DNA from 3 places in the Acinetobacter sp. 2JN-4 genome. Region 3 is predicted to be linked to each of the others. Evidence: predicted binding sites of a transcription regulator. Region 3 holds the regulator's gene; each other region holds the start of a gene.
The links. The regulator PhoB, encoded in region 3, activates phosphate uptake and scavenging genes when phosphate is short. The targets are predictions, from matches to a motif close to TGTCATNAANCTGTCATAA.

Region 1: a site for PhoB is predicted at 4,094-4,112, ahead of EAH57_RS06460 (porin). Genes of this name have one in related genera too.
Region 2: a site for PhoB is predicted at 2,573-2,591, ahead of EAH57_RS01310 (inorganic phosphate transporter). Genes of this name have one in related genera too.

The regions. Positions count from the first base shown of each region.
Region 1 covers NZ_RDNY01000003.1:266,913-273,585, forward strand. Annotated here, with positions in the region: gene lpxB (lipid-A-disaccharide synthase) at 1-453, shown strand, start outside; gene EAH57_RS06445 (DUF2797 domain-containing protein) at 491-1,360, opposite strand; gene EAH57_RS06450 (DUF6231 family protein) at 1,399-1,860, shown strand; gene EAH57_RS06455 (YidB family protein) at 2,008-2,604, shown strand; gene EAH57_RS06460 (porin) at 2,867-3,955, opposite strand; gene EAH57_RS06465 (HIT family protein) at 4,210-4,623, opposite strand; gene EAH57_RS06470 (YARHG domain-containing protein) at 4,701-4,970, opposite strand; gene EAH57_RS06475 (metal-dependent hydrolase) at 5,403-6,350, opposite strand; gene EAH57_RS06480 (hypothetical protein) at 6,673-6,673, shown strand, end outside.
Region 2 covers NZ_RDNY01000001.1:240,862-247,534, reverse strand. Annotated here, with positions in the region: gene metH (methionine synthase) at 1-2,200, opposite strand, end outside; gene EAH57_RS01310 (inorganic phosphate transporter) at 2,638-4,266, shown strand; gene EAH57_RS01305 (hypothetical protein) at 4,554-5,048, shown strand; gene EAH57_RS01300 (Tim44 domain-containing protein) at 5,351-6,355, opposite strand; gene radA (DNA repair protein RadA) at 6,440-6,673, opposite strand, start outside.
Region 3 covers NZ_RDNY01000002.1:416,748-423,420, forward strand. Annotated here, with positions in the region: gene EAH57_RS04865 (MATE family efflux transporter) at 1-1,029, shown strand, start outside; gene EAH57_RS04870 (SDR family NAD(P)-dependent oxidoreductase) at 1,110-1,940, opposite strand; gene EAH57_RS04875 (TetR/AcrR family transcriptional regulator) at 2,208-2,885, shown strand; gene phoB (phosphate regulon transcriptional regulator PhoB) at 3,142-3,852, shown strand; gene phoR (phosphate regulon sensor histidine kinase PhoR) at 3,861-5,219, shown strand; gene EAH57_RS04890 (PACE efflux transporter) at 5,307-5,759, opposite strand; gene EAH57_RS04895 (LysR family transcriptional regulator) at 5,854-6,673, shown strand, end outside.

The DNA.
Region 1 (6,673 bases), on a different contig from region 3:
GGGCAAGGTATCCAAAACTTGGATATCAGCTTAAAAGCCAAGATTCATGTTTTAGAAAATACCGATAATGAATCAAAGATCGGCCGTATGGTGATGAGTGCCAGTGATATTGTGGCACTTGCATCAGGCACAGCCACACTTGAGGCGATGTTGCTGCATCGTCCAATGGTGACTTTTTATAAACTGCATTGGCTTACTTATATGATTGCCAAGTTTCTCGTCAAAATTCCATATTACGCATTGCCCAATATTATTGCGGGTAAAAAGGTCATCGAAGAATTGATCCAATCCGATGCAACGCCAAAACAGCTTGCGACTGAGATTGAAAAATTGATGGATCATGAAACGGCACATATTCAAATGATGCAACACTTGAGTATGCATAAGCAGTTGATCTCTGGAAATACTGAAGACCCAGTGCAATCCATTTTGAAATGCTTAGAAGCTGAGTAAAAAGAATGAAAAGGTGGCTTAGATGCCACCTTTTTACTTATGCACGAAGGATGAGTTCATACCCCGTATATTTACGGATATTGATCACGCCAATATCCAGCAATAAATACTGACCTTTGATGCCTTGTAAAACGCCACGAATTTTTGGGGTTTTATCGAGGTTCAATGATTTTATCTTTTCAGGATAATGATCAACAGGGTAAATAAACTCACGTTGAGCTTCGTTTTCTAAAAATTCTAAGCCTTCATCAAACTCAAGATTTTGATTAAACTCTTCACGAATGCTTTGAATTTTTGGTGCAAACTCTTCAATGATTTGATCACGTTGCTCAATCAAATTTAAAGGTTCTGCTTCACCTTTAAGTAACTTTCGCCAATCCGTCTTATCTGCAACTTGACTGGCAATCAGCGTCTCTAAATGACCAGATAAACGGCGAGAACCAACTTTCATGATCGGCAGTGCTTGAGTCGCACCTTGGTCTAACCATCGTGTTGGCATATTGACGATACGTGTAATCCCAATTTTAAGCGCACTTGAATTTGCCAAATAAACAATATGTGGTTGGAAACACACATTATGTGCAAAATCGTTTTCACGACAAGTTCCAAGATGATAGTGGCAAGTTTCAGGCTTCATAATACACAAATCACATTCTGCCTTGGTCTTGAAACATTTAAAACAATGACCTTGGGAATAGGATTTAGGTGTTTTAGCACCACATGATGTACAGAAAATATTGCCTGTCCATTCGATCTCTAGTTCTTGGCCCAACACAAATGGCAGATCAGTTTCTGAACGATCCAATATAAATTTATATTCAACATTTGCCTTGTGTATTGGTTGATCAGTTACACTATGCGTTTTGAGCGCTGCATGCATTTTATGACAAATGCCTTGTAGTTCCATTAATAAACTCTCATCTTTCTCAATCAAGGGTTGCAGTTATGGCTGAACAAAATGTCATCACTTCTATGCTAGACGATTTATCTAAAGAACAGCCCATACATACTGCACTTTGTATTGGTCAACAGATTGACCAAAATGCGTCCATTCAATGGCATTATTTTAACGTAACTGACTTTCTAAGTCTGCCATTTACGCAGCGCTATGATTTAGGTTTTGTATTTTTTAATACCGTAGAGATGCAAAACGTCAGCCAAACACAAAAAGCGCAGTTGCTTGTCAAATTGCGTGATTTAATGGCAAAACGTATCGTAGTCGTGAGTCAGTTAGATGATGAAAGATTACTTCGTTCGCTAGGCTTTACTCAATTGATCGACAAGACCACACATGAAAACGATTTTGCTTTGTGGCAATTTAATATTTTGACCTATAAACATGTGCCTGATTGGTTTAATTCCAAGTTTTGGGCGAATCCAGAAAACTGGAATAAATTCCGCTGGTAAATCTAAAAAAGTCTCCGTTTTTAAAGACAGAGATTTAGACTAGGTTAACTGCAAGCCCTTGCAAAATTTAACAATTCAATTTTGTTCTGAGCTTTCAAAGCAGCGTATGCTTTTGGAATAAATAATTCCAAAAGGAACGTGTAAGCCATGACAGATTTAAGCAATATTGTTGAAATGTTAGCAAAACAAGCTTTAGGCGGTCAGCAACAATCAGGACAAGGCGGTTTGGGTGGCATACTTGGATCAGTACTGAGCCAAGTTGGAGGACAACAACAAAATACGCAAAACCAACAAGGTGGTTTGGGTGGCGTTTTAGGTTCGGTACTTGGCCAATTGAGTGGTGGAACAACTTCGTCTAACCGTAGTAATCCGCAAAGTCTTCTTATCGTTGTATTGCCATTGGTGCTTGCTTGGATTCAAAAACAAGGTGGCTTACAAGGTGCACTGGATAAACTTAAAAATGCGGGTTTAGCCAATCAAGTACAGAGTTGGGTTGATCCTAATCAGCCAAATAATACCGATATACCGACTCAAAATATGCAGAGTTTGTTTGATGACCAAGATGTTGAGCAAGTTGCACAGCAAACACAGGCCCCAAAACAAGCGATTTATGGCGCGATCGCATCAGTTTTACCACAAGTGATTGATTCTTTAACCCCACAAGGTTCAAGTACAAGTCCACAAGAAGCGAATAATGATATTCAAAATGTTTTGAATATTGTGAGTGGATTTTTAAAGAAATAATTCATAAGTGTAATAAAAACAAGAAATAAAGCTCATGTAAATATGGGCTTTATTTCTTTTATAATTTAAATCGCATGTTAATTAAATGAAACCCTTAGATGTAAAGCTAATTAAAAATGAATCAAACAAAACTCTTTTGAAATTTTTATGGTATTCGTTTATTTCAATTGTTTTCATGAATTTAGTAGCAACGATTTTTCTATTCTCTAAATGAAAAAAGGGCATAGAGCCCTTTTTTACTGATTAGGAAATAATCTTCAAATTAGAAGTTATATTCCATACCTAAGCCGATAGTCGTTTTCTTATCATCTTTCACTAACCAATCACGTTTTTGCTGACCAACTACGCCATAGAAACGTGCTTGTTTGTTGATTTGATAGTCTGCACCAAGACCATAAAGATCTTGTTTACGATCATCACGACCATTTGACTCTGTTGTTGCAGAGATATACTGCGCTTTTAACTTGATCGGTGTAGAAGGGATCTTATAAGCTGCAGTTACGCCATACGCATCTTCTTGTAAACCTTTATATGACGTTACATCAGAACCGCTTGTTGTTGTAACAGTGTCATCTGTTGGTTGAGCTGTTTGCCATAAAGCACCCAATACAAACCCATCAAAACCTATTTTCGTAAAATCATAAGAACCAGTTACACGGATAGCATCGGTATAGATACCAGATAAGCTATAAGCACCATATTTAGATGCGATACCGTAGTTACCTGCTACCGCAGCAGCAAAGCCATAGTCTTTATTGTCATAAGTGATCGAAGTAGAAACGCCGTCACCAAAACCATCACGACTACCTTTATAACCATTAGCTGCATTTTCTTTAGCAGAAGACTCTTCACCTTGTTGGAACATGATGTTGAAAGCCAAGCCACCTAACAATTTTTTATCAGTTTCAAAACCGATCACATTTTTTAAACGATCTTCACCAGCCAAAATAGCGGTCATATCAAGTTCGTTGTGATCGTTATAGATATCTTGGTTGCTGCCTGCTGCTGTTTTGAAGTAAGAGTCGTATTGACCAACTTTTAGTGTACCCACGCCATCTGATTTAAGACCAATAAAGCGGTTGCGGTTTGTAAAAGATTGGTCACCATCACCATCTGCATTGATTTGCCATTCAATTAAATAAACTGCAGAAAGATTGTCTGTTAATTTTTCTTCACCCTTGATACCAATACGAGAAGCGTTTGAATTTACTTTTGTTACGCTTTCGTCTTTAAAGCCATTCTTATCGATTTGATCGAGCGTCACATTGAGCTTACCATACAATGTTGGTGCTGCTTGCGCTGCATTCATGGCTAATGTTGCTACAGTAGCAGCAAGAAGCAATTTTTTCATTGAGATTTCTCCAAAACACTTTTTTGTAAATGGCAGTTGCCTTAGTTACTGTTATAAGTTTGCTCGTGTACAAAAAGTTACATAGCTCACTAACTTGTATGCAGTATCGGCAAACTTTGTGACAGATAAGTGAAAGAAAAATGACAGTTTAGTGACGATTTATGTGGAATGAAAATTTTGTTTGTTATTGATTTTTATATAATTACAAAAACAAAAAAACGGAGTCATTGCTCCGTTTAAGATATTTTCAAAGATTAAAGTGCTGCTTTGATCTTTTCAGCGAGTGCCTGAATCTTATCTTGATCACCCATTTGCACAGCATGACGTCCTAAGTCATGGACAGAACTCGGAATTAAATGGAAGTGCACATGCGGAACAGTTTGCCCAGCAGAAGCACCTGAAAGCTGCATAAGTACTATCCCTTCGGCATCAAGTGCCTTTTCCATCGCTTGAGCAACTTTTTGAACGATTTGAATCGTATACGCAGCAGCATCGGCAGGAAGATCGAGTAAGGTAACTGCTGGTGTCTTAGGAATAACTAAGGTATGACCATCGGCTTGAGGCATGATATCCATAAACGCAAGAACTTGCTCATCTTCATAAATTTTAATCGCGGGTAACTCTCCACGAAGAATTCTTGCAAAAATATTCTGGTCATCGTATGCCATGCTTAGTCCTTTAATTTAAATCATAGATATAGATATTGGAATGTCCCTCGATGTTTGCAAAGAGGGGTGAAGAAATATTACTTACAATTCAGTTCTTTTTGACGCGCTTTGATTTCGTCTAAGCGTTGCTGTTCTTTGTCAGAAAACTTTGGCTTAGTGGTATGACAGTTCTCATTACCATACTTGGCTTTAGCATCTGCATCTTTAAAACAGAAGCCTTTAGATGCATAGATCAGGTTATAGTTATCTTGTAACTTTTTACATTCTTGTTCCGATGCCGAAGCTTGCATGCTGAAACCTGTAAGGGTCATTAACGTAGCAAAAGCGGCAACTGTAAACTTATTCATGAGGTGTTCCTCTCGTTATGAGCAAGCACTGCGTTGAGCGCAGCGCAAGTACTAATATAAGGTGTATAGATGAAATTTCAATGAAATTGTATTATTTGAATGTAATTTTACTTCATATTCTATCCTTAATCATATAGAAAAACTATAAAGATCAATGGTTTTATTAAAATCAAATATACAGAAGAAAATTATCAGCATTTTTATAAGGTTTTATATTCATTCTTTTAAACTTTATTAGTGCGTTATTCTGAAAACGGTGTCAGATATCCTTACTCGGTAACTCAACCATTGAAGTTTTGCCTTAAGAATATAATCAATAAAGAGCTGCTAGATGCGTACACAATAATGCTAACCCCGTTTAAATTTACTTTTAAGCGGGGTTTGTTTTTAAACAAATTGATGGTTAATAAACTACATAAAAAGCATTTTCACTTAGCTTAACGAAACAGTCTTTGAGCTATGTTGTGTCATTTGTTCAAAGTACTGTACCGCAGGTGAGCGTGCCATATATGCTAAAGCTTGTTCAGTATCACCTTCATGGATCGGATTAAATTTTGGCGATACCCAACGTAAAGTCGCTTTCCATAGATATTTAATGGTTGGGAGGTTATCTGTTTTCGTAGCCGTTTTTTCAAATTCACGAATAAAAGCAAAGAATCCACGACGCATTAATTTCTGAATGTCTTGATGTTCTAAATCCTGTTTCCCAAGACTGCGAGCGAAATCTGCAAGGAAGTAAATAAACAGTGGAAAAATTGCCATCATAATGACCTGACGAGAAACGTAGAAACCTAACTTGTTTGTTAAGAGATGTTCGAATAAATCATAAGCGACACAGCGATGTTCAACCTCTTCAGCTAGATGCCAACGGAATAAATCGGTCATAGCAGGGTCTGCTTTATCCCAAGACTTGCTATCAAGCGTCCATTGCCCAATGGTACCTGTAAAGTGCTCAATTGCGGCAATCACACCTACACGAAACAGTAACCAATATTCATCAAGCTTCTCACCTTTTAAAAAAGGGATACCTAATGGTTTATCGCCTAATAGGATGTTGAAAACAAGGTGAGCACGGTTTAATGGATCTTGTATGTCATAGCCATTTTCCCTGAGAAAATCTTGTGCCTTTTCATGAGCACGGGCATGGGCTGCCTCTTGGCGGACAAATCCGATAACTTCTTCTTTTAATTTCGCATCAGTAATATATGGGATGGCTTTATTAAATACTCGACAGAACCAAAACTCACCTGCAGGTAAGAGCATATTTATGCCATTGGCTATGTGCGAACAGAGAGGATCGTTCGGCATCCAACATACGGACGATTCAGAAAAATCGAAATATACTTTTCTTGCTTTAATTTGATGATTTTCTGTGATCATACATGTCATCCAAGATGAAATTGCGAATTAAATTGACTAAGTAATTTTTAACATTGAGTAAATTAGATCACCATGTGCTTATGGGACAAAAATGCACATTAAAGAGGTTTTAAGGACAAGATTAGATTCTAAAAGCAATTTTTCTTATATGGTTGAGTATTTAAGTCTTTACTATTGTTAAGGTGTGAATGTTCAAAAGTTAGCTGTTTACATTATTTAACACGTGAATTGATAAACGAATTAATCACCCGATATGCTTTCTAATGACTTTGGTTTTACCATTTGATAAATTATGCGAATTAAACAACAAATGGTTAATAAAA
Region 2 (6,673 bases), on a different contig from region 3:
TCAGCCATGCCACCGCTTGTTTCATCACGCGCGCAGATTTGACCACTTGTGGTAAGAACATTTTGCCCGAACCGAATAAGTCACCGACGACGTTCATACCATCCATCAATGCGCCTTCGATGACATCAAGTGGGCGTTTTGCTTTTAAACGTGCTTCTTCTGTATCTTCATCAATATAGGTGGTGATGCCTTTAACAAGGGCATATTCAAGACGCTTTTCTACAGATTGATTACGCCACTCAAGATTGTCAGCTTCACGTTGAGCGCCACCTTGACCGCGGTATTTTTCAGCAACTTCCAGCAACTTTTCTGTGGCAACTTGCCCTGATTCACCTTGATTTTGATTCAGAACAACATCTTCAACTGCTGCTTTGAGCTCAGGGTCAATATCATCATAAATGGCCATTTGCCCCGCATTGACGATCCCCATGGTCATGCCTTGTTTGATGGCATAGTATAGGAACATTGAGTGAATCGCTTCACGGACAGGCTCATTTCCGCGGAATGAGAATGAGACGTTAGAGACACCACCTGAAATCATCGCATGAGGTAAGTTCTGTTTGATCCAACCCGTTGCTTCGATAAAGTCCACAGCATAGTTGTTGTGTTCTTCAATACCTGTCGCGATTGCAAAGACGTTCGGGTCAAAAATAATATCTTCAGCAGGGTAGCCGACTTCATTGACCAAAATGTCATAAGAGCGTTTACAGATTTCGCGTTTACGTGCAGCGGTATCCGCCTGACCAGCTTCGTCAAATGCCATGACAATCACAGCAGCACCATACTGGCGGCATAATCGAGCTTTCTCGACAAACTCGTCATAACCTTCTTTTAAGGAAATCGAGTTGACAACGGGTTTACCTTGTACGCATTTCAAACCTGCTTCAATGATTTCCCATTTTGATGAGTCAATCATGATCGGCACACGAGAAATATCAGGCTCAGATGCCACAAGATTCAGGAAATGGACCATCGCATTTTGCGAATCGAGCATCCCTTCATCCATATTAATATCGATGATCTGTGCACCTGCCACCACTTGTTGCTGAGCAACTTCTAAGGCTTCGGCAAAGTTTTCTTCACGAATTAAACGCAGGAATTTTTTTGAACCTGTGACGTTGGTACGTTCACCGACATTCACAAAGAGCGAATCATCATAAATGTTAAATGGCTCTAAACCACTTAAACGACAGGCAGGAACGGTTTCAGGTACTTGTCGTGGTTTAATATCTTTTACGGCATTATAAATCGCACGAATATGATCTGGTGTAGTCCCACAGCATCCGCCTGTGATATTGATCAAACCACTTTCAGCAAATTCTTTGATGAACTCAGCCGTTTGTTCAGGTGTTTCATCATATTCACCAAACGCGTTTGGCAATCCTGCATTTGGATGCGCTGAAACAAAAGTATCAGCAATATCGGCAATGGTTTTAACATGCGGGCGCATTGCGTCTGCACCCAAAGCACAGTTAAAGCCGATAGAAAGTAAGTCGCCGTGACGGACAGAGTTCCAGAACGCTTCGGCAGTTTGACCTGTTAATGTACGACCAGAAGCATCGGTAATCGTGCCTGAAATCATCAATGGCAGTTCACGACCGATTTGCTTGAAGACTTCTTTGACCGCAAAGATCGCTGCTTTACAGTTTAAGGTATCAAAAACGGTTTCGATTAGGAGGATGTCCGAACCACCTTCGATCAAAGCATGGGTTGCTTCTATATAGTTTTCTTTAAGTTCATCGAAAGTAATATTACGAAATGCAGGATCATTAACATTTGGCGAAATTGAACAGGTGCGTGATGTTGGCCCCAATACACCAGCCACAAAGCGTGGTTTGTCTGGCGTTGAGTATTTATCACAGGCCGCTCTGGCTAAACGCGCTGCTTCACGGTTGATCTCAGGAACCAAATCTTCCATGTGATAATCGGACATTGAAACGCGAGTACCATTGAAACTATTGGTTTCGATAATGTCTGCACCAGCATCCAAATACGCTTCATGAATGCTTTGAATAATTTGTGGTTGTGTTAGAACCAATAAATCGTTATTACCTTTAAGGTCCGATGCCCAGTCTGCGAAACGTTCCCCACGATAATCTTCTTCTTCTAATTTATGGCGTTGAATCATAGTTCCCATTGCACCATCAATGATCAGGATGCGCTGGGCGAGAAGTGATTTTAGGGTGGCAAGTGTGGACATAAGGAACCCCAGTAAAAAATGAAGATAAAAAGCAGGGGCATTGTAACAGAAGCCGTATCAATGCGCGTATTTTCAGTACAGCAGAGTGATGATCTGTCAGTTCACATTAAAAATGTCATCGACGTTTCATTAAATTGAAATAATTAAACGGAATAATGTTTAAAAATAAGACAGGTGCCCTGAAATATGACAATAAGATGTCAACTTTCGTAGCATTTGTTGCAAAATCAGACAAACAGTTTTTAAGGTGTTTTTGTTTTATTAATCATTTGTTTTCATTGGTATTTATATAATAAGTAGGTGGATTTATCGCCAAAAAGTATCGAAAATCAGTGTGAAAATATGAAATTTTGGCTTCATATGGCATTCCTTTGTCATATAATTGTCATAATTTAATTAAACAATACAGGGGATTTCATTATCCTCTGTCCGTCTACATGAATTCTAATCTTCCCCCTGCTTCGGATTCACCACTTGCCAACCCAGCGGCAAAATCAACGAATGTACATGTACCAACACCGAAATTTTTTATGCCGGTGTTTTTGACGATTATTGTTGCAACACTTATTTATATCGGTTTTCAGGTCAGTGCTGACTTAGCACATGTTCCTGCTTTAAGTTTATATTCTGTCATTTTATTATCAACGGCTCTTTTTATTGCTTTGGCTTTCGAGTTTGTAAATGGTTTCCATGATACTGCCAATGCGGTAGCGACGGTCATTTATACCAATGCGCTTCCTGCACCTGTAGCGGTGATGTGGGCGGGCTTCTGTAACTTCTTAGGGGTTATGGTCGCGAGTGGGGCAGTTGCATACGGTATTATTGCATTGCTTCCTGTTGAAATGATTATGAATGTAGGCAGTGGTGCAGGCTTTGCGATGGTCTTTGCATTGCTGATTGCGGCGATTATGTGGAATCTTGGAACATGGTTTCTCGGTATTCCTGCTTCTAGCTCGCACACTTTGATTGGCTCAATTTTGGGCGTGGGGATTATGAACCACTTGCTCAATGCTTCAACTGGTGCGACCAGTGGCATTGACATGGATCAAGTGCTTAAAGTTGGTAAGGCTTTACTGTTCTCGCCAATGATTGGTTTCGCTTTCGCTGCGGTTCTATTCTTGTTGGTTAAGAAGATATTTAAAAACCAAATGGAGTTATTCCAGCCGCCTGTTGGCAATAAGCCACCACCACCGTTAATTCGCGGTATTTTGATTTTTACTTGTACTGGGGTTAGTTTTGCTCACGGTTCAAATGATGGTCAAAAGGGCATGGGCTTAATCATGTTGATCTTGATTGGTTTGGTTCCATTGGCATATTCATTAAATAAAAATTTAGATGAAAAACATCTACAATCATTTGAACAATTGTCTTCTCAAACGGCTTTAGTTCTAAATGTTGATCGACAAGATTTTTCTGATGAAAAAGCGCGTGAAGTGCTGACCACGTATATTCAAACCAAAGAACAAACGCCTGAAGTTGTACCTGCATTGGCAAGTATGACCAATCATTTAGGTGAAAAAGTTGCAGCTTATGGTGATCTCAAAAGCATTCCTGAAGAAGGTGTGGCAGAGTTACGTAATGACATGTACTTGAGTACAACGGCATTTAAGCGTTTAGACAAAGCTGAAGCATTACCAGTGATGACTGACGAACAGAAAAAAGTTGTAAAAGAATATCGTAGCAATATGGATTCATTTTTACAGTACATCCCAACTTGGGTAAAAGTAGCAGTCGCTCTTGCGCTTGGTCTCGGTACGATGGTGGGCTGGAAACGTATTGTTATTACTGTGGGTGAGCGTATTGGTAAGAATCACATGACCTATGGTCAAGGGATGTCTGCTGAGCTTGTTGCGATGAGTACCATTGCTGCGGCTGATGGTTTTGGTATGCCAGTTTCAACGACGCATGTCTTAAACAGTGCGGTTGCGGGTACGATGGTTGCGAATAAGTCAGGCTTGAACTTCGCTACGGTGAGAACCATTTTGTCTGCATGGGTATTCACTTTGCCAGCAACGATCTGTTTATCAGGTGGCTTGTACTGGTTATTCTTGCAGTTCGTTTCTTGATTTAACGATTCGATTTTAGATGTTAAAGGCTTTGCTTCGGCAAGGCTTTTTTGTTTTTAAATGGCTCTCTTGCGTAAATTTGTTCTTAACGGCATATTCAAGCCTATAATTTATAAATGCATAAGCTTGTACTGTTCATCATTTTGCTTTGTCATCGGCAAATATAACGATGAGGCTTAATGGTATGTTGAATCAAACAGTAAATGAGTGAACTACTTTGAAGTAGTTCTTCAGCGCTGTGAAGCGTTTCAAAGTTGATAAGCATATGGCGTATAAGGGGAATGGAAATGTATTTTTTATCTAGAATCTGGGCTGAATTACGTGCTGTTTTTTATATGGTCCTATTGGTTTTGGGTTCATCATCACTCTATGCCAAAACACTCAAGTTTCAGGATTATCCTACAAAAAATTACGCAGGAGAAAATCAACCTTTAAAACTTAATCCACATAGCCAAAAATACCGAACTTTATTTAAAGAGATGTCCCAACGAAAACCAAATTTTGCAGGGCATTATGTTATGGACACGGTAGGTTGTGGTGGGGGATGTAGCTTTGCTTTAGCCTATAATGCCAAAACTGGTCAGAGTTTTGTTTTGCCCGATACCTTTGCTGATTGTTATAGTGAACAGAAAGGCTTTACCCCAAATGATATTTTTTACCAAAAAGACAGTCGTTTGGTCATGGCTGTGGGGAGTCGCTATGGTAATCAAGACGTTTGTGAAACCGTGTATTACCAAGTGGATAATGACCATTTCAAGCAAATTTCAAAACAATTGAGATAAGGGCATAAGGCGTTTATGCAAAAAGCAAAACTTCGGTATTTCTCAAAAATAGGCTTGGGATACACATTTAACAAAAATTATTCATACAGGGAGCCTCGGATGATCGTTTTCCCATAAAGATCCAACCCTTCACCGAACTGGTTTTACCGAACAAGATATGAGCCTACAGAGAATGTAAACAGACTGATAATTTGAAACGACAATAGGGGCGGTAGCGATTAGATCCGTATTTTCATCATCCTTAGGATTGAAATAGGCAAAAAAATGGCTACCCCAAAGTAGCCATTTTGTTTTATCAGGTTTTAAGCTTGCTGAATGCCTGCAACAACCCAATCTTGTTGTGAGCCAGCAGGTTTAACAAAGTGCCAAATCTCGGTAAATGGTTGTGGCAAGCTGTTTAAGTCTTCACTTACGGTACCCGTAAAACGAACGCTGACAACATATTGACCATTTTCAGTTGAACTTTCGACCACCATTGCATTGAGATTGCTAAATTCAGCAACGTCTTGGTCTTGGTTGGCCATAATGTCGCTATACATTGAACTGTAAAGCTCAGGTGACAAATAACGACGGATTTCTTGGATGTTATTTGCGTTGTTTACTGATTGGATGTGATTGAAGCGTTGACGGGCAGTACGTAAAAATGCAGCTGGTTCAGTACCATCTGGCAGTTGATTGCCATTGCTGGTTGAAGCACTACCAAATGGTGCTTGAGTTGGAGCATTGCCAAACGGTGCTTGAGTGGCAGCACCACCACCAACTGATTGACCAAAGATATTGGTGTTGTCACCTGTTTGACGAGCAGTTGGTTGTGATGTTGTTTGACGGCTAAAATTATTTCGACCGCTATTGTTCGGAGCGTACGGATTATCTGCTGCTAATTTTTTTTTTGCGCCTAATCTGCGGAACACAAAGAAGGCGGCGGCTGCTGCAAGTAGAACCCAAATCCAACTAGGAAGCCCTTGTTTCTCCTCCTCGGCTGCAACAGCTTGTTGTTCTGTTTGAGCTGGATCTTTATCATCTGCCATTGCGTTTGCTGCAACGGCACCTAATGCTGCGCCAGCAACACCTGCGGCAACCATACCACCGACACCAGGACCTGCCTTTTGAGGTGCAGCAGTCGGAGCGGCTTGTTGTTGTGCTGGTGGAGTCGCTTGGCGAGGTTGTTGATAAGACTGGCTAGATGAGTTAGATCTGCTCATACCATGACTCTTTCCGCCGCCTGCACGTTTCGCTTCTGCGAGTGGTGCAGCAACCAAGGTTGCCATTAATAAAGCGGCCATCAAGCCACGCTGGTGTACTTGCATCGAAAATCCCTATTTAGTTCCAATTAGTAAGTGTATTTATGCAGGCATTTGCTGCGAATTTCAACTAGAAAAGCATATTTTTTATTACAATTCATCACTAAGTTGCATCGCTTCAGTCAAGGCTTCATGTAATCGTGCAACTGCAATCACTTGGATACCTTCAATTGGTTTTTGTGGTGCGTTGCCTCGAGGTAAAATCACATATTTAAAACCATGTTTAGCTGCTTCTTTTAAACGTTCTTGACCATTTGGAACGGGGCGGATTTCGCCAGATAGCCCCACCTCACCAAAAACAGCCAATTGTTGAGGTAAGGCTTT
Region 3 (6,673 bases):
TTTGTTTTTGCTGAACATATTCTCAATCTTTTAGGTACTGACCCCAAAGTCATGCATATGTCGCTGCCTTATGTGCAGTGGATGTTGGCAGGTAGCCCGTTATTGTTTGTTTATATTATTTACACCTCTATTTTACGGGGTGTCGGTGATAGTGTTACCCCTTTGATTGCCCTAGGTTTAACCAGCCTCATCGGTTTAGCAGTCACGCCAGTCTTACTTAAAGGTTATTTTGGTTTTCCAGCCTTAGGCATCATCGCACCCGCGATTGCCACCATCTTAGGCTATAGTGCAGTGTTGATTTTTCTAGCTTTCTATCTCAACTATAAAAATCATCCACTTAAAATAGATCGTCAATTGCTCCAACATATCCGCCATGATGCCGAATTAAGCAAACTGATTTTTAAACTAGGCATTCCAACAGGCATTCAAATGGTCACCACTTCTTTGGCTGGATTGGTGATTATAAGCTTGATTAACCGCTACGGCGCAGAGGCAACTGCAGCCTACGGCGCAGTCAATCAAGTCCTCAACTATATTCAGTTTCCGGCATTGTCGATTGCCATCGCAGCATCGATCTTTGCCGCCCAAGCGATCGGTGCGGGCAAACCAGATCTGTTGGCCAAAGTCACCCGCACCGCATTAAGTATGAATTTTTTATTTACGGGTAGTCTGATCATACTGGCGTATTTATTCTCAAAATATTTAATGGCGCTATTCATTACTGATCCTGCGGTCATAGAACTGGGACAGCAATTATTGTTTATTGTGCTGTGGTCACTGCTGTTTTTTGGCGCAAGTGCAATTTTTGCCTCGATCATGCGGGCTAGCGGAACCGTAAACGTGCCAATGCTGATCAATATTTTTACTATTCTTTTAATCGAAGTGCCTTGTGCGTATTGGTTTAACACACTTTGGGGACTCAAGGGAATTTGGATGGCTTATGCACTCGCCTTTGTGTGTTTATGCCTATTCCAAGCCGCTTATTATCAATTTGTCTGGAAGAAACGCGAGATAAAGATTCTGATTTAAACGTAAAAGTTCATCATAATCTTTAGCGTCAAAAAAAAAGCCATTCAAACAAGAATGGCTTTTTATCTTAGTAGCGGAACTTACATCATTTTCGTTGCAAGTGCAGCAATACGCTGATATCCCGTTGGGAACAACCGTTGGAAAGAATCAACAATACGCGCATCTGCACCAATCAATAAACGACGTTTGTCTTTCAACACCGCATTTAGAATTTGACGTGCTGCTTCTTCTGGTGGCGTACGCAAGAATTTATCGAATTGTTTGATTGATTTACCTGGATCCATACCCAAGCTTTTCATGCTGTCATTCATTTTCGCCGCTTTTGCGATATTGGTTCGAATCCCGCCTGGGTGTACACAAAGCGAGCTGACACCACTCTTTTCAATATCAAGTTCTTGGCGTAAAGATTCTGTGAAACCACGCACAGCGAATTTGGTCGCGTTATACGCTGATTGCGTTGGTTGCGAGGTTAAACCGAAGATACTTGAAATATTGATGATATGACCATCTTTGGTTTGTTTGATAAACGGTAAAAATTCTTTAGTCCCGTAAACCACACCCCAGAAATTAATCCCAACGATCCACTCTAAGTCTTCATAGCTTGCGCCTTCCACGGTTGAACCGAGTGCCACACCCGCATTGTTGAAGATCATATTGACTGAACCATGATCTTGAACAGTGTCTTGCGCCCACTGTTTCACTGCATCTCGGTTTGAGACATCCAACACTTTTGTGGTCACTGTAATCTCAGGATACGCTTTCAATAGTTCGGTCGTTTGCGTCAAACCCTTTTCATTGATATCACTCAATGACAAATGACAACCTTGTTTAGCCAATAAAACAGCTAATTGTTGTCCAATCCCAGAACCTGCACCTGTGATCGCTGCGACTTTATTTTTAAAATTTTTCATTGCCTATCCTTTGTGTTGCGAATGATATGCACATATTCGCCTAGATTACGTGCAGTTTAAGATGTAACCAATATAATTTTGACAATACACGTTGTCAATATAGTACACTATGCTTTTAAGACAAATGGCAATAACACACACATTACTTGTCATATTGGGTCTATTTACATTTAATGAGATAAAATTTTTAGTCGATACAAGGCATAGTTGCATAATGTAAACTGAGCTAGACATACGGTATAAAGACTTTTAGGAAACGGTTTTTCAATGACAACTCAAAAGCAAGCCAAAGCGAAGAAAAACAACAGCGAAACCAAAGAGCGTCAATTCAAGGGTCTTTCTTTAACTGAACGTAAAGAAGCGCGTCGTGAAAAATTGATTGAAGCTGGGATCGCTACTTACGGCACTCAGGGTTTTTTCTCAGTCACTGTCAAAGATGTCTGTAATGAAGCCAAACTTACCGAACGCTATTTCTATGAATCATTTAAAAAAAGTGAGGAGTTATTCCAAACTGTTTTTTTAAGAATGATTGGGGAAATGCAAAGTTGTTTAACACAGGCGGTGTTACTGGCTGCGCCCGAACCGAAGAATATGGTGACTGCTGGGCTATCGGCGTTACTGAATACCATTCGAAACGATCCGCGTATGGCTCGGATTATTTATATTGATGCCATGTTGGTTCAAGACTTACACAATCAAGCGACGATCCAAGAAACCTTGACTCAGTTCGATCGCATCATTCAAGGTTTTGTAATGATCACCATGCCCAGTGTTCAACAAAGTACCGAGGAAGTGTCTTTGATGGCGACAGGTTTAAATGGTTATGTCACGCATATTATTATTCGTTGGGTCTCGGAAGGCTTTAAACAACCGCTAGAAGACGTGTTAGCGGCTTGTTGTGCGGTATTTTTATCCTTTATCGCAACAACATCACAAAAAAATTAAAATCATTTTACAGTTTTGTGACAAATAAAACTGCTAAACTAGGATCATATTAACCAAATGAATTCATTTGTTTTATTGATAAATTACCTGTCATCATTTGGTCACTATGCTGCCTCACAATTGTCACAATTTATTGCTAAATTCGACTTTATTAACTCTTTTGCAATGATATTGTCATAATTAATCTTTGTAATAAGCCTGTCATAACAACAAAACGGTTCACCATTACCGTTATAAATTTTGAGGGTATTGCGCTGTGAAAGATGACTATATTTTAATTGTCGACGATGAGCTACCGATTCGTGAAATGATCCATACCTCTTTGGATATGGCGGGTTTCCAATGTTTACAAGCTGAGGATGCCAAACAAGCACATCAAATTATCGTTGATCAGCGTCCTGCTCTCATCTTGCTTGATTGGATGCTACCAGGCGGTGTCAGTGGTGTAGATTTGTGCCGTCGCCTTAAACGCGATGAAAACTTGGCGGAAATCCCTGTGATTATGCTGACGGCTCGTGGCGAAGAAGATCATAAGGTACAAGGTCTAGATGCGGGTGCAGATGACTACATGACCAAACCTTTTTCTACCCGTGAACTGGTTTCTCGAATTAAAGCAGTCTTACGTCGTGCCAATGCACTCAGTGGCGAAAAAGTCATTGATGCCAATGGTTTGATGCTTGATCCTGTCAGCCAACGTGTCAGCTTCGGTGACAGCATTTTAGAGATGGGACCAACCGAATATCGTTTACTCGCCTTCTTTATGACTCATCCTGAACGCGCTTATACGCGCGCACAATTGCTTGACCAAGTCTGGGGTGGTAATGTCTATATCGAAGACCGTACCATTGATGTGCATATTCGTCGTTTACGCAAAGTGTTAGAACCTTATGGTGTCGATCGTTTTGTACAAACGGTACGTGGCACAGGTTATCGTTTTTCTACACGAGCTGATTTGGCAGCAGGTTAAAGCCCTTTATGTACGAACCCTATCCCGTCCCTGAACTGGCACGTGAACACCAGCGTTTTCGCTATAGCAGTTTATGGGCTTTTGCAAAGCAAGATTTAAGACTGTTACTTTTTTTCTTATTGATTGCAAGCTTAATCGGATTTGGAGTGGGCTATTTTTGGAGCTGTATTTTCATCGCATTTGTGGTGTTTTTCACTTTACAGCTCCGCTCGCTTTACTTGGTCAATGAATGGATTTCAAATCGTCCTTATGATGTTCCACCGAACTTAAATGGGATTTGGGGCGCATTACTGTTCAATGTCTATCGTGCTCAACGCCAAGAACGTATCGTTCAAGCAGAAATGGTGGGCTTGATTGACCGTGCACAATCTTCGTTGTTCGCCTTAGCCGAAGCAGTGGTATTGATTGATGATCAGCATCAAATCGAATGGTGGAACCCAGCAGCCGAGAAGCTATTGGGTATTGAGCCTTTAGATCGTGGACGCAACTTATTGACGATTTTACGTCAGCCGAGTTTCATTGAATATTTTAAACATAGCGATCAATCACCCGATGGGATTCGTCTACAAGTACAGATGGATGAAGAACGATATGTGCAGGTCAAACTGACACGTTTTGGCGGAGAAAGCCGACTGTTAGTGGCTTATGACACCACACGCGTACATAACCTAGAACAAATGCGTAAAGATTTTGTCGATAATATCTCGCACGAACTACGTACACCACTCACCGTGCTGAGCGGTTATATCGAAACCTTTACCGATCAGGATGATATTACCCCGCGTTGGAAACGTGCCTTCACGCAAATGCAATCGCAAACCAAGCGCATGAATGCATTGGTCAATGATTTATTATTGCTGTCCAATTTAGAAAATAATAAAAAAGTCGCCAAAAAACAGATCATTGATATGGCAAATTTAATGAATCAAATCTTTGATGATGCTCGTGCTTATAATTTAGATTATGGTCATACGCTCAATTTAGATATTGATAGTCATTGTGATCTGATTGGTTCAGATATGGAAATTGCCAGTGCTTTCAGCAACTTGATCACAAATGCAATTAAATACACCCCCAAAGGCGGCATTATTACCATTGGTTGGCATGAAGAGAACGATCAAGCCTTTTTTAGCGTACAAGATAATGGGATCGGTATTGACCCGAAACATTTGCCGCGTTTAACTGAACGTTTCTATCGGGTTGATAGCGCGCGAAGCCGTCAAACAGGTGGCACAGGTTTGGGGCTTGCGATTGTCAAACATGTCTTGATGCAACACGGCGCACATTTAGAAATCACCTCTAAAGAGAATGAAGGTTCGACCTTTACTGCTGTTTTCCCAAAAGAACGTTTATATCGAATGATCTAGGTATTCTACGCAACAGTCATAGTGCATTTTAAATTTAAAAAAGCCGATCCCAACAGATCGGCTTGTTTAGTTTTAGCTATTTGAAAATTAGCCAGCTACTTTCGAACCCAGTTCATTTTCTTCAAGCAAATGGCTGGGCAGACCAAAGATATGATCAAAAAGATAATTATAAACAAAGGTATAACATGGAATGATCACCATCAAACTAAAATCTAGTAAGAAGGCTTTGAGCAAACTAATCTGCATCCACCACGCAATCAGCGGAATCAAGATCATCACCAATATGATTTGGAAGCCAATCGCATGTGCAATTCGTCTCCACACCGTTCGTGTTTTGGAAATTTGGGTTTTTTCCCACATCTCAAAAACATAGTTATAAAAGAAATTGACCGTGACAGCGATCACCGCAATCAGAATCGATAAAGGCCCTGTATGGCTAATCGTGGTGCCAGAAAGTGCAGCCAAAATCAGCGCACAGATAAAAAAGCTAAAAACTTCATAGAAAAATACATAAGTTACTCTTCTTTTGGTTCCTTGCATCACGACACCTTAAAATCAATAATGATTGGATTTTACGCCTTAATTCTGATAAAAAAAGTTAATCGTGATCAGATTTACTGACAAGGGAACAGACATGAAACTTAATAGTGAACAGCTGGAATTAATCCTTGAAATTATGGATCGCGGTAATTTTTCAGCTGCCGCACGTGCATTAAATCGAGTTCCTTCCGCGGTCAGTATGGCGATCGCCAATTTAGAAGCTGAACTGAATTTAAAATTATTTGAACGCAGTAAGAATCATCTTGCACCCACGGAAGTCACACGCTCGATCGAACCCCATACACGATTGATCGTAACCAAAATGCGCCAATTAGAATTGCATCTAACCGAGCTTTCAACGGGTCTGGAAACCAGTCTCTCGATTGGTGTCGCGGCGGATATCAATCAGAAGTTTTTATTGGCAGGTATTGAGCATCTGATTCAACACTTTCCTCTCTTAAATATTGAAATGGTCAGTGCACCTCAACAAGAGTTAAGAGCTCGCCTACAACGTAATGAAATCGATCTCTATGTGGCATATAGCTCATCAACGATCGACGTCAATGAGCGGTTCCGATTACTCGGTGTTGAAAAATTTGTGGCTGCCGTTTCACCCAAAAAAGCACAACAGCTGAAAGATCATAATAAGAATGAACTGACGATGCTTTCAGAACTGAGACAAATCGTGATTGCCAGTAAAAATTATCCGCTGCCTGATCCACGGGTGTTGGTTTCAGATGCATGTTGGCATACCGATAATTTATCGATGGCAATCAATATGGTGGAACATGGCATGGGTTGGGGTAATTTTCCCCTATCCGTTATAAGTGAGCATTTTTCTAAACAAAGTTTGGTTCGATTAGAGTTTAGCGATACCATCAATGGCCTAGATATGCCGATTCATGCGATTTGGC